DNA from 3 places in the Rhizobium sp. HT1-10 genome. Region 2 is predicted to be linked to each of the others. Evidence: riboswitches for the same ligand, from Rfam matches in the RefSeq annotation. Region 2 holds a riboswitch; each other region holds the start of a gene.

Region 1 (4,208 bases), on a different contig from region 2:
TGCCGCTGCTCGCCTTGCGCAACCGGCAGATCAGCCGCAGCAGGCTCGATTTCCCCGATCCGTTCGGCCCAAGCAGTCCCAGAACCTTTCCGCGCGACACGTCAAGGCTGATGCCGTCAATGATCAGTGTATTGCCGGCGGAAAACGATACCTGATCGACCGCAATGCTCATGAGTTCCTCCGAACGCGATAGAGGATGATCGCAAAGGCCGGGGCGCCGAAAAGCGCTGTGACCACGCCGATCGGCAAGATCTGTTGCGGAATGATGATGCGCGAGACGATGTCGGCCGCGACCATGAAGATCGCGCCTCCCAGCGCCGTTGCCGGCAGCAGGCGCCCGTGCGACGGCCCGACGAGAAAGCGGGCAGCATGGGGAATGACAAGCCCGACGAAGCCGATGGAGCCGACCATGCTGACCACGCTTGCGGTCATCAAGGCGGTGGTGCCGAGCAGGACGATCTGCACGCGCCGGACGGCAATGCCGAGCGAAGTCGCCGCGTCGACACCGAACACGAAGGCGTCCAGCGCCCGGACGTGACAAAGACAGATGACGAAGCCCGCCAGCGTCACCGGTACCGAGAGATAGACGTCCGGCCAGCGCACGCCGCTGAACGAACCGAGCAGCCAGAAGAGCACGCCCCGGGCCTGTTCGGCATTGGCCGATGTGGTGACGATGTAGGAAGTCAGGGCATTGAATAGCTGCGATGCGGCAACGCCACAGAGAATGATGCGGTCGCCTGAGCCGCCGGCACTGACTGCAAGAATGCCGACCAGCCCGAAAGCGACGACCGCCCCGATGAAGGCGCCGCTGGAAAGGCCGAGCACGCCGTAGCCGACGCCGAGGATCGTGATGCAGACCGCGCCCGTCGAGGCGCCGGCCGAGATGCCGAGCACATAGGGTTCGGCCAGCGGATTGCGCAAAAGCGCTTGCAGGATCGTGCCGCAGAGCGCCAGGGACGCGCCGGCGCTGGCCGCCACCAGCGCCCGGCTGAGACGATAGTCCCAGACGATGCCCTGGTGGATGCGGCTGATGTCGAAGGCCGTGCCGAAGAGGCGGTTCGACACCGCCTCCGCCGTCGTCAGCAGCGGGATCGATATTTCGCCGATCGACACCGCCAGGCTGATCGCCAGGCCGAGCAGCAGGATCGCGGTTGTGGCGAGCACGGAGAGGGCCCACCACCGACCATATCTCTCGCCTGCCGCCGCGTTCACTGGGTTGGGCCGAAGGACTTGATCCCCTTGGCGAGGACCTCGATGCCGTCGATCGTCCGGATCGTCGGGTTCATCGACTGGGCGTCCATCAGGACGAAGCGCTTGTTCTTGACGGCATCCATCTGGCTTGTGACCGGGTCGCTCTCAAGGAAGTCGAGCTTTACCTTCGGATCGTCGGCGGCATAGCGGCGGCGGTCCATTGTCGCGATGACGATAACGGCCGGATTGGCCTCAGCGATCGTCTCCCAACCGACAAGCGGCCATTCTTCTTCCGTCGTGACGACGTTTCGGGCATCCAGCGTCTTCATGATGTAGGCCGGCGCGCTGTTCTTGCCGGCGATGAAGGCGTCGCCGCGAACGTCCTTGCTGGAGTACCAGAAGACGACGGGCAGGTTCCGGGCCGATGGACCTTCTATGGAAGCGACGGCGGTCGCTTCACGCTTGCGAAGGTCGGCGATCAAGGCATCGCCGCGCTCTTTGATATCGAAAATGTCAGAGAGTTGGCTGATTTCCTGGTAGATCAGGTCCATCGTGAACATCTCCCTGCGAACGCCGTCTCCGCCACCGGCATTGACCTTGGCGACGCAATCGGCCGGCGAGATGTAGCTGTTGATGCCGAGATCGGAGAACTGCTCCCGCCGGCCGACGGATCCCTGCGGGCCGACATGCCATTCAAATTCCGCCGCGACGAGATCGGGCTGTTGACCGACAACCGACTCGAAGCTCGGATCGTTGTCGGCGAGGCGTTTGATATGGCTGTTTGCCTCCGCATATTGCGGCAGCACCGGGCCGACCCAGACCGCCGTGCCGGCAATCTTGTCGGCAAGACCGAGCGAGAGGAGGATTTCCGTCATGCCCTGGCCGATCGACACGATCCGCGACGGAGCCTTGGTGAAGGTGACCTGCTGGCCACAATTGTTGATAGACAACGGATAGGCCGTTGCGGCATGGCCGGGAGCGGCGGCGACAAGGAAGCCGCAGGCAAGCGTGATGCTGGTCAGAAAATGGCGCATGATCATGTCTCGATTTGGGGGAATGGCGAGCGTCACCGCGCCGCTGGTGGCGACGTGGAAACTAGGTCACGCCGGGACTAACGACGGAAAATCCAATCGAGACGGATGCGTGCCAAGGCATGGCGAAGGGTAAGATGGGTCATATCTGTTCCTTTCCGGGCATCCCCGCCCGGGTGATTGGATGGTGCTTGACGGCAGGTCTCCTGACTTGCGGATGTCTGCTTCCCATCTGCCTTCCCGCGAAACCTTCGCAGTGGCATGGCCCTTGAGCCCGAGGATGAGCGGCAATCCGCTTACAGTTGCGGGGGCAGTCACGGTCTTGGTCCCTTTTGGGTTGCCCGCACCGTGTTCCCTATTAATCCCCTTGGAGTCATCCTAAGGGAACCGTCATTGTCATCTATGACAGCCCTGCGATCCGGGTCAAGGCCGTGCGTTGCGGACGCGCCGCTGAAACTAGGGTTGCATGCGCTCACGGCGGTGCAGCGGTGCCTTTCCAAAGGAGGTGCGCAAGTTTGCATAAAGGGTGAATCCGTCTTTCCGTATCATCGATATAAAATGTTATAACGTTACAAACGTATTTCAGGTTGCCTGTCAAGTCGCTCGGTGAGGAATGCGGCTTTGGCTGCATAGCCGTTGAAAGCCGCGTGCGAAAGATCGCTAAAATCACTTCGGGCGGTTGACTTCCAAGCGGCATACAAAATACAGGAGTGAAATACTCCACTTATTTGTCCCGATCGTTGGATGATATTCGAGGGCGCTTCCATGCATCATCACGCCACACGCTTTTGCCTGATCGCTGCCACCTTCACGAACTTAAGCCGCCGGTCGGACGTCTTTCCGCGCGCAACGCGATAGGCCACGCCGGCTAAGCTTCTTGCGGCTGCGACAACAAGACGGGAATGCAGACTTTGCCTTTTTCATTTTTCAGCCGACGCGACATTCTCTGCGGTATGACCGCAACCGCGGCCCTTGCGGCCCTGAAAATGCCCGCCATCGCTGCGGATGAGCCCCTGCGGTTTGAGTGTGACTATGGCGTGGCCGTCCTGCCGAAACCTGCGCAGCGCGTCGTCTCGCTCGGCTACACCACGCAGGATACATTGCTCGCCCTCGAGGTCGTTCCCCTTGCCATTCGCGATTGGTACGGCGATCAGCCGTCGGGCGTCTGGCCGTGGGCGCAACCCTATCTGAAAGACGCCCATCCGCGGCTCATCAAAGGCGCTGTCAGCCTCGAGCTCATCGCCACCCTCAAGCCGGACCTCATCGTCGCCATCAGTTCCGGGATTACGGAAGCGGAATATGCCGGACTGTCGCGCATTGCGCCGGTGCTGATGCAGCCGAAGGGCGTTTCCACCTATGGCCTGCCCTGGGATGAAATGACATTGCTGATCGGGCGCGCCGTCGGCAAGGATCGGCTTGCCGCCGAACTGATCGCCAGGACGCGCCAGACGATTGCCACTGTCCGCCAGCGACATCCCGATTGGGCCGGACGTACGGCCACCGCCGCCTACCACGAGGGCGGCGAGACCGGCCTGTTCGCGCCTTCCGACACCCGCGGCCATTTTCTGGCGGAACTGGGATTCCAGCTGCCCCCCGCAGCGATGGGTCTTATCGGCCCAGGCGGGTTCTATCAGAAGCTCTCGCCCGAGGACCTTGCCGTCCTCGAAGCGGATCTGCTTCTTTGGGTATCGGCGTCCGAGGATGCCGGCGATCTGCGCAAGCTCCCCATGCGGCTGCTGTTGAAGTCCCACACGGAGGGACGCGAAGTCTTTGCGGGCGCAACTGTTGCTGCGGCGATCTCTTTTGGCAGCGTTTTGTCATTGCCCTTCGCGGTAACCTCGCTCGAGGCGGATATCGCGGCTGCGCTGGATGGCGACCCGAAGACCCCGGTGCCAGGCGCCGTGCGGGCGGGGATCGCACCGTGATGCCGGCCGCTGCTCAGCTGGCGCCGAGATGGCCTGCCTCAAGCCGACGGTGGGCGATGGC
Region 2 (4,208 bases):
CGGCACTACCCGCCACCACCATTTCGGCGCGATGGACGAGATGTTCCGGCTGCGCAAGCGCGTCTTCCACGATCTGCTCAAATGGGAGGTCCTAGTCGACGGCAACTGGGAAATCGACCAGTACGACCTGTCCAACCCGATCTATGTGATGTCTTATTCGGATGAGACGGGAAAACTACGCGGCGCACTGCGGCTGCTGCCGACGCTCGGGCCGAACATGCTGGACGACACCTTTCCGATCCTGCTCGGTCACCGACCGCAAATCCGCAGCGCCACCGTCTGGGAATCCAGCCGCTTCTGTATCGACCCGGAGATCTCGCAGGACCGGGCCTCCAACCAGGTGACGGTGGCGGCCGCCGAATTGATGTGCGGCGTCGGCGAACTCGGCCTGTCGTCCGGACTGACCCATATCGTCACCGTCACCGACGTCTTCCTGGAGCGCATGTTTCGCCGGATGGGTTGCCCCGGGGAACGCATCGGCGAGCCGCAGAAGATCGGTTCGGTTCATGCCGTCGCCGTCTCCTGGGAGGTCAACCAGGGGCTCTTGCAGCGGATGAAGGCCGTGGCCGAGATCGACGGAACCGTGCTGCCGCCGGAGACGACGGTGGCGCTTGCCCGCGCCGCATGACCAATCGCGCCAGTCGCTGGGTCGCAGGGCTGGCGCAAGTCGCGCGGCGTCAAATGGCTGGCTTGTGCTATAGGGTGACTCGCCGCACGCTTCCCGAGCGTCGCGGCGCATTCAAGCAGGGCAGGCCAGAGGCGTCACGGTGGGCTGGAAACATTCATTCTTCGCGATCGGCACGTGGCTTTCGATGACGGCGCCGCTGGCTGCCCAGACGAACGAAATCTGCGACGACCTGCGCGGCCGGATGGCCGATCTCACCGAGACAATCGGCACCGGCACGCAGCTTCGGCAATATCGCAGCGCCGTTGCCGAACAGAGTTCCGAGATCCGCAAGGTCGAAAACGACCTGGAGGACAACGAGTGCTCCTCCGGCAGCATGGTCATCATCAACGGCGACGATGACGGCACCTGCGGGCGGATCGAGGATACGCTGCGGCGGATGCAGCAGAATCTCGACGACCTCATTGCCAAGCGCGACCAGTTGCAAAAGGGCGGAAATTCAAGCGACGGCGAGCGCCAACGGCTCGCCAGCGCCCTCACCGCCAATGGCTGTGACGAACCCGACAGCAGCCAAGGCGACACCATCATCAGCAACCGACCGCCGCCGCTGGATGCAGCGCCCGGCCCAGGTTCATCCGGCGTTACCACACTCGACCGCAGCGGCGGCCCCTCGACCGGCGCCGAGCCGCCGCTATCACCGGGCCAGAGCTACGCCGTCGGTCAATCCTATGCCGGCAGCAATGTGCGTACCGTTTGTGTGCGCACCTGCGACGGTGGTTTCTTTCCGATGACACCCAATGCGACAGCGAGCGACTTCCCGCGGGACGGCGAGACCTGCGCCAAGATGTGCCCGGGCGTCAAGACCGAGCTGTTCTTCCACCAGCTGCCGAACCAGGAGACGTCGGCGATGATCTCGGCCTCCTCCGGAGCGCCCTACAGCGCCATGCCCTATGCCTTCGCCTATCGCAAAAGGCCGCCGAACGAGAAGACCAGCTGCACATGCAATTTGCCGGCTTACTATGAGGAAATGCGGCGCCAGAACGCCATGAGCGGCCGATCAGAGGCCCCTGCCGCCGGCTCGATCACCACCATCGGCCCGAAAGCAACGCCTCCGGCCGCCGCACCCGCCCCTTCCAAAAGCGACGCTCCGCCGGTCGATCGCCCCTATGACCCGGCAACAGACAAGGCGCGACAGGTCGGTCCGGCCTTTCTGTCGTCGGATCAGCACAAGCTCGACCTGGACCGCCCCGCCGGCCCAAGGCTGCAGCCGGAACAGTAGCGACCGTCAGCGCCGCTGCTGACCCCAGCCATCCTGGAAAATCAAATCCTGAAGCGGCAGGCGCTGGCGCCAGCCTCTGACGGCGAGTTCCGGTTCCCCGTAGAGTTGGTCGACGAAGCCCAGACAAAGCCAGGCGATGATCTCGATGCGCTCTGGGATACCAAGCAAGGCGCGGAGGTCGGCATCGTGGAAGATGCTGACCCAGCCGACACCGACGCCCTCAGCCCGCGCCGCTAGCCAGAGATTCTGCACGGCGCAGACGGTCGAATAGGCGTCCATCCTCGGGTTATGCGTCCGACCGAGCACGACCGGTCCGGCCCGATCCGGATCGCAGGTGATGCAGATGCTGAGCGGCGCCTTGCGGATGCCTTCGAGCTTCAGCGCCCTGTAGCTGTCCTGGCGGGCGCCGTCGAACTGCAGTGCCGCCTCTTCATTGGCGCGCTCGAAGGCTTCGAAGGCGCGTTGCCGAAGGGTAGCGTCGCGCACCAGGATGAAATTCCAGGGCTGCATGAAGCCGACCGAAGGCGCATGATGGGCGGCACCGAGGAGACGCGCGATCAGATCGTCAGGCAAGGGGTCCGGCAGGAACTGGTCGCGCACGTCGCGCCGGGTTTCGATGGCGTGGTATATGACGTTGCGCTCGGCAACGGAAAAGGCTTGCTCCCGGACGAGATCGTCCTTCGCTTCGGATTGCATCGTTTTCTCCCCAACAATGCCAACCGCCCGCCGTCCGCGCGGGCAAGTCTATCGCATCAGGCCGGTCTTCTGGCTCGGCGTCGTCTGGTCGATGCTGCCTTCCCGGTCTGGCGACCAGTGACATCGATCTGGGGGCAACCGCCCCCATGCATCGCCATCCGCCATACAGCGTTGGGCACGCGCCGGGTTTTCGCCGGCTTCCCGATTCTCCCGCTCTCGCGGGCACCTGATGGCAGTGATATGCGTGATCTACCGAACGAAGGCAAGCCGATCGGGATGAACTCAGACCTCGGCTTCGTAGCGGACATAGGCAAATTCATCGCCATCAGGCGCCCAGCTGGGCACGTTGATCGTCCCCTGACCGCCGAACAGTTCGAACAGCGTGGTGATGTTGCCGCCATCCATATCCATCAGCCGCAGCCGCACAGGCAGATCGCGGGGGTGATCGAAGACGTCGCCGTCGTAGGACAGCAGGACGACCTTGTCGCCTGATGGCGAAGGATGCGGAAACCAGTTGCCGAATTCGTCATCGGTCAATTGCTGAAGATCGGTGCCGTCAGGCCGGACGCGCCAGATCTGCATACGGCCGCTGCGGCTCGAATTGAAATAGATCCACTGGCCATCGGCGGACCAGTCCGGGCCGTCGTTGCGGCCTTCGCCATGGGTGAGCCGCGTCTCCTCGCCGCCGTCAACCGATATCGTGTAGATATCGAAGAGATCGCCGCGAATGCCGCAATAGCTGAGCCGCCGTCCGTCCGGCGACCAACCATGCCAGTAGGAGGGCAGATTGGCCGTGACCCGACGCGGTGTGCCGCCTTCCGCCGGTACGAGATAGATGCAGGATTTTCCGAACTGGACCTTGTCGCAGAGCGCAATCATCGAACCATCCGGCGATATGCCGTGGTCGTTGTTGCAGCGCGTGGCAAAATCCGTTTCCACCTGTTCGACATCGGCCTTGCCGTCGAGCGACAGGCGGTAAAGCAGCCCCTCGTCATTCACCAGCAGGTAGCGCCCGTCCGGAGAGAAATTGGGCGCCTCGACGAGGCGATCCGTTTGCCAGACCACCCGTGACTGTTTCGTGGCAATGTTGAATATCTCGATCGAACTGCGCATGCCTCACCCGCTTTCCAATTCCTGCCGCCCTCAATTGCCGGCGGCAGGCTTGTTTTAACGGGGCCGCCACCTGACGGCAACCGCAGGCCGGAGCGCGAATGCGTGAGACGCTGCCGGCTGCGCTGTTTTGCCGTTGCAATTGCCTGCTTCAACCGAATAGTGGAGCCAGACAGAACCGGAGCGACGCATGCCCAATTTTCCGCATTTGATCCAGTCCCATTTCGACAAGCCCCCCGAGGATCTTGGTGCCATCGAGAAGCGTGTGCTGAAGCGGGCCCATGAACGAAAGGTCATCTCGACCGACGTCAACGCTGCATTCTCGGCCAATGCCTCGCTCGGCGAGCGCGTCGCCGACAGCATTGCCCGCATCGGCGGCTCGTGGTCTTTCATCATTTCCTTCCTGACCTTCCTGGTGGCCTGGACTGCGCTCAACACCTTCATCCTCGCATCAGGCGCCTTTGATCCCTATCCCTTCATCTTCCTCAACCTGATCCT
Region 3 (4,208 bases), on a different contig from region 2:
CGAATGCGGCCCCTGCTGCTGACCATGGGCGGCAGCGATGGCGGCAAGCTCGGTATCGGCCGCCGACAAAAAAAGGATGTCGCCCGGCGTCTGGCCGAGATCGATCGCCTCGTCGCCGTCGGATATCGAGCCTTTCTGGGCTAGGAGGAGATGCATGCGGTATCTCCCTGGATGGTATTTCGGGTGGGGCGGCACCCCCCTCTGTCACCTCCGGTGACATCTCCCCCACAAGGGGGGAGATTGGCTGGGGCGGCCTCTCTGCTCACACGAAGACCACCGCCTGCAATAGGCTCATTTGGACGAGAAAGTATCAGCCGCAGCCTCCCGATCTCCCCCCTTGTGGGGGAGATGTCACCGCAGGTGACAGAGGGGGGTAAGCCGCGACGCAGCACCATCAGACCAGCGCCTCGATGGCGCCGCGCACAGCCGCATGGTCCATGTCGTGCAGCCCGATCACCACCAGCCGGGTGGCCCGCACCTCGCCCGGCGCCCAGGCGCGGTCGAAATAATGGTCGACGCGGCTGTCCACCGCCTGCAATTGCAGACGCATCGGCTTGCCCGGCACATCGACGAAGCCCTTGAGCCGCAACACGTCGTGGCGGCCGATCACCGCCTTCAGCCGCTCGATGAAGGTGACCGGCTCGGCGATCGGTCCGAGGTCGAGGATGAAACTGTCGAACTCGTCATGGTCATGCGGCGTCCCGTCGGCATGTTCGATCTCGTGATGGGAAAGGCGGTTGCCGACATCGTCCTCGGTGCCGATGCCGAGACCGAGCAGCACGGTGGCCGAGACCTCACCGTTGCGCGCCTCGATCATCGCCGGCTTGCGCTCGGTCCGCGACAGGACTTCCGCCCTGACGGCGGCAATGCCGGCGGCATCGAGCAGGTCGGTCTTGTTAAGCACGATCAGGTCGGCGCAGGTCAGCTGGTCCTCGAACAGCTCCTCGATCGGGTTGTCGTGGTCGAGCGAGGCATCCTCGGCCCGCGCCGCGTTGACCGCGTCGTGGTCGTCGGCAAACCGGCCGGCAGCGACGGCCACGCTGTCGACGACGGTGATCACGCCGTCGACGGTCACCTGGGTGCGGATGTCAGGCCAGTTGAAGGCGGCGACCAGCGGCTGCGGCAATGCCAGCCCCGAGGTCTCGATGACGATGTGGTCCGGGCGCGGCGAGCGGGCGAGCAGCTGGGTCATGGTCGGGATGAAATCGTCGGCGACGGTGCAGCAGATGCAGCCGTTGGTGAGCTCGATGATGTCGTCGGCCGAGCAGTTCTCGGCACCACAATCCTTGAGCACGTCGCCATCGACGCCGAGATCGCCGAACTCGTTGATGATGAGCGCGATGCGCTTGCCGCCGGCATTCTGCAGCAGGTTGCGGATGATGGTGGTCTTGCCGGCGCCGAGGAAGCCGGTGATGACCGTGGCGGGGATTTTCTGTTGCATGGTTCAGCCTTTCATTTTCAGCGGCAGCCCGGCGGCGACGAAATAGACGTCGGTGGCAGCGGCTGCGATCATTTGGTGGAGACGGCCGGCGTGGTCGCGGAAATCGCGCGCCATGCGGTTTTCCGGCACGATGCCGAGGCCGACCTCGTTGGAGACGAAGACCAGGCGCGCCCGGGCGCTGGGCAGGAATTGGGTGAGGGACGCGAAGGCGGCAGCCATGTCGCGCTCCTCCATCATCAGGTTGGTGACCCAGAGCGTCAGGCAATCGACCAGGATGGCGCGGCCGGGCGCGTCGACAGCTTCGAGCGTGCCGACCAGATCGAGCGGTTCCTCGTGGGTCGTCCAGCCCTCGCCGCGATCGGCGCGATGCTTCTGGATACGATCCGTCATCTCCGCATCCCAGGCGCGGCCGGTGGCGATGTAATGACGATCGAGGCCGGAGCCGGTGACGAGGGATTCGGCAAAGGTTGATTTTCCGGAACGCGCGCCGCCGATCACGAAGGCGGTGCCATGGGATGGGGATGTCATCAGGCTTATCCGATCCTCACGCGGTTGTGCGCGAGGCTGCGAACAGGCAGCCGGTCGGATCGATGGAACGCGTCGAATGGACGCGCGAAAACAACTGTTCAGCCATGACAACCTCCGTGCTGGCATCGGGACGACGTCCCCGGGTTGGGCTTTTCGCCCGGCACGGATGGCAGGTCTCCTGGCTCACGGTTGCGGCGCTCCGACCGGAACGACTTGCATCGTCCCGGTCGGAGGCCACGGATCTTTCTCGCCTTCCCGGCAGATCAACATGAAAAGGCGGACGATTCGTAGCTAAGGAGGCGTCCCACCCCGGTAGATCATGCTGCCACGCCAGTGGCTTTTCCGCTGTCTTCGGCGAAAGGGCCGCCCGCACCATTGCAGGACATCCCCCGTCGCGCCCGAACACCGGACGAAAGACCCTGACCGTTCTACAGTCGCGGGGTCGGCTGTGATAAGAGCGCCCTGGATGGGTCCGCCCGGTCACATTCCCTTTTGATCCCATACCGCTGTCGCGGCGCAGGAACCTTCCGTTATGAAAGACAAGGATTAGGACGTCGCCTTATCCAAGTCAACTGATCGACGATTTTGGTTTCTGCCACATATATGCCCGTACGACGCAGGAATCCTTCCCGGCGTCGGTCTTTTCGTCGCAATTGCCGGTGTAAAGACGTCCGAGATCAGCAACCCGTCCTCTTTCATGCGTATCGCCATGCTTCAACGATTTCATTCACCCCGCTTCGGCACGCTCAGAACACTGTTCGACGCCGGACGGATGCGAGCGATCCTGCGACAGAGCGAAGTCGGCCTGGTGATTGCCGGAGCCTTCGTCGGCATCACCTCGGGTCTGGCCGTCACCGCAATGAGCCTGATCTCCCGCCAGATGCACATGCTGATCTACGGTGTGGGCGACGATGGCCGGCTGAGCAGCGCGGTCATCGACAACAAGCTGCTGCTGTTGCTGGCCCCGATTGCCGGCGGCGTGCTGCTCGGGCTCATGCTGTTCATTCTGTCGAAGACCCGCAAGAAGCCGATGATCGACCCGATCGAAGCCAATGCCCTGCATGGCGGCCGGCTGTCGCTGACCGACAGTATCCTGGTGTCGATCCAGAACCTTATTTCCAACGGCTTTGGCGCGTCGGTGGGGCTCGAAGCCGGCTATACGCAGATCGCGGCGGGCATAGCCTCGAAGCTCGGGTTGAAACTGCAGCTGCGCCGCGGCGACCTTCGCACGCTGGTCGGCTGCGGCGCGGCCGGAGCCATTGCCGCCGCCTTCAGCGCGCCGCTGACCGGCGCCTTCTACGCCTTTGAGCTGATCATCGGCAGCTACACCATCGTCACCCTGACGCCGGTCGTCGTCTCGGCCCTTGTCGCGACCCTGGTCGCCCGGCTTCTGGCCGGCAACGACGTGATGATCGACATCGGCGATTTCGGCAGCGTCGTGCCGGCCGACTACATTCCGGCCCTGCTGCTCGGTGCCGTTTGCGCCGGCTGCGGTATCATTCTCATGCAGGGCGTCTCCTTCATCGAGGAGCTGGCGCGCAAGAGTGCCATCCCGCAATACGTCCGTCCGGCCCTCGGCGGCATCGTGATCGGACTGCTGGCGCTGGTCTCGCCCCAGGTTCTGTCGGCCGGTCATGGAGCGCTGCATCTCAATCTCGGCCGCGATGTCGCAATACCTGCCCTCATGGGCATATTGCTGCTGAAAGCGCTGGCATCGGCGGTTTCGATCGGTTCCGGCTTCCGCGGCGGCCTGTTCTTCGCCTCGCTGTTCATGGGCGCACTACTCGGCAAGATCTTCGCCTATTCCGCACCCTATTTCGACCACGCGACCCTGACGCCAATTATCTATGCCGTGGTCGGCATGAGTTCGCTCGCCGTCGCCGTCATCGGCGGCCCGCTGACGATGACGTTTCTGGCTTTGGAGATAACAGGTGACTTTCCAATCACCGCGCTGGTGCTTGCCGCCGTCATAACCTCGTCGCTGGTGGTGCGCACCACCTTCGGCTACTCCTTTGCCACCTGGCGCTTTCACCTGCGCGGCGAGAGCATCCGCAGCGCCCACGATGTCGGCTGGATCCGCAACCTGACCGTCGCGCGCATGATGCGACCCGATGTGCGCAGCGCCAACGTCAACATCAGCATCGCCGACTTCCGCCACGATTTCCCGATCGGCTCGACGCAACGGGTCGTGCTGCTCGACGAGGCGGAGAAATATGCTGGCATGGTGCTGGTGCCGGAA

Evidence for each region. Region 2 has a riboswitch for cobalamin ahead of bluB (5,6-dimethylbenzimidazole synthase). Riboswitches for the same ligand answer to the same signal wherever they lie in the genome.
Region 1: linked by a shared signal. The riboswitch ahead of VH564_RS07995 (ABC transporter substrate-binding protein) and the one ahead of bluB (5,6-dimethylbenzimidazole synthase) in region 2 are both predicted to bind cobalamin.
Region 3: linked by a shared signal. The riboswitch ahead of cobU (bifunctional adenosylcobinamide kinase/adenosylcobinamide-phosphate guanylyltransferase) and the one ahead of bluB (5,6-dimethylbenzimidazole synthase) in region 2 are both predicted to bind cobalamin.

What each region holds. Positions count from the first base shown of each region.
Region 1 is NZ_JBCEBQ010000002.1:607,726-611,933, forward strand. Features, by position in the region: gene VH564_RS07985 (ABC transporter ATP-binding protein) at 1-172, opposite strand, end outside; gene VH564_RS07990 (FecCD family ABC transporter permease) at 169-1,212, opposite strand; gene VH564_RS07995 (ABC transporter substrate-binding protein) at 1,209-2,225, opposite strand; cobalamin riboswitch at 2,402-2,629, opposite strand; gene VH564_RS08000 (ABC transporter substrate-binding protein) at 3,134-4,147, shown strand; gene VH564_RS08005 (FecCD family ABC transporter permease) at 4,204-4,208, shown strand, end outside.
Region 2 is NZ_JBCEBQ010000005.1:148,175-152,382, reverse strand. Features, by position in the region: gene VH564_RS15145 (acyl-homoserine-lactone synthase) at 1-628, shown strand, start outside; gene VH564_RS15140 (DUF2865 domain-containing protein) at 768-1,904, shown strand; gene bluB (5,6-dimethylbenzimidazole synthase) at 1,911-2,600, opposite strand; cobalamin riboswitch at 2,643-2,845, opposite strand; gene VH564_RS15130 (TolB family protein) at 2,883-3,713, opposite strand; gene VH564_RS15125 (DUF1003 domain-containing protein) at 3,901-4,208, shown strand, end outside.
Region 3 is NZ_JBCEBQ010000003.1:588,693-592,900, reverse strand. Features, by position in the region: gene cobN (cobaltochelatase subunit CobN) at 1-156, opposite strand, end outside; gene cobW (cobalamin biosynthesis protein CobW) at 395-1,441, opposite strand; gene cobU (bifunctional adenosylcobinamide kinase/adenosylcobinamide-phosphate guanylyltransferase) at 1,445-1,969, opposite strand; cobalamin riboswitch at 2,121-2,512, opposite strand; gene VH564_RS11400 (chloride channel protein) at 2,679-4,208, shown strand, end outside.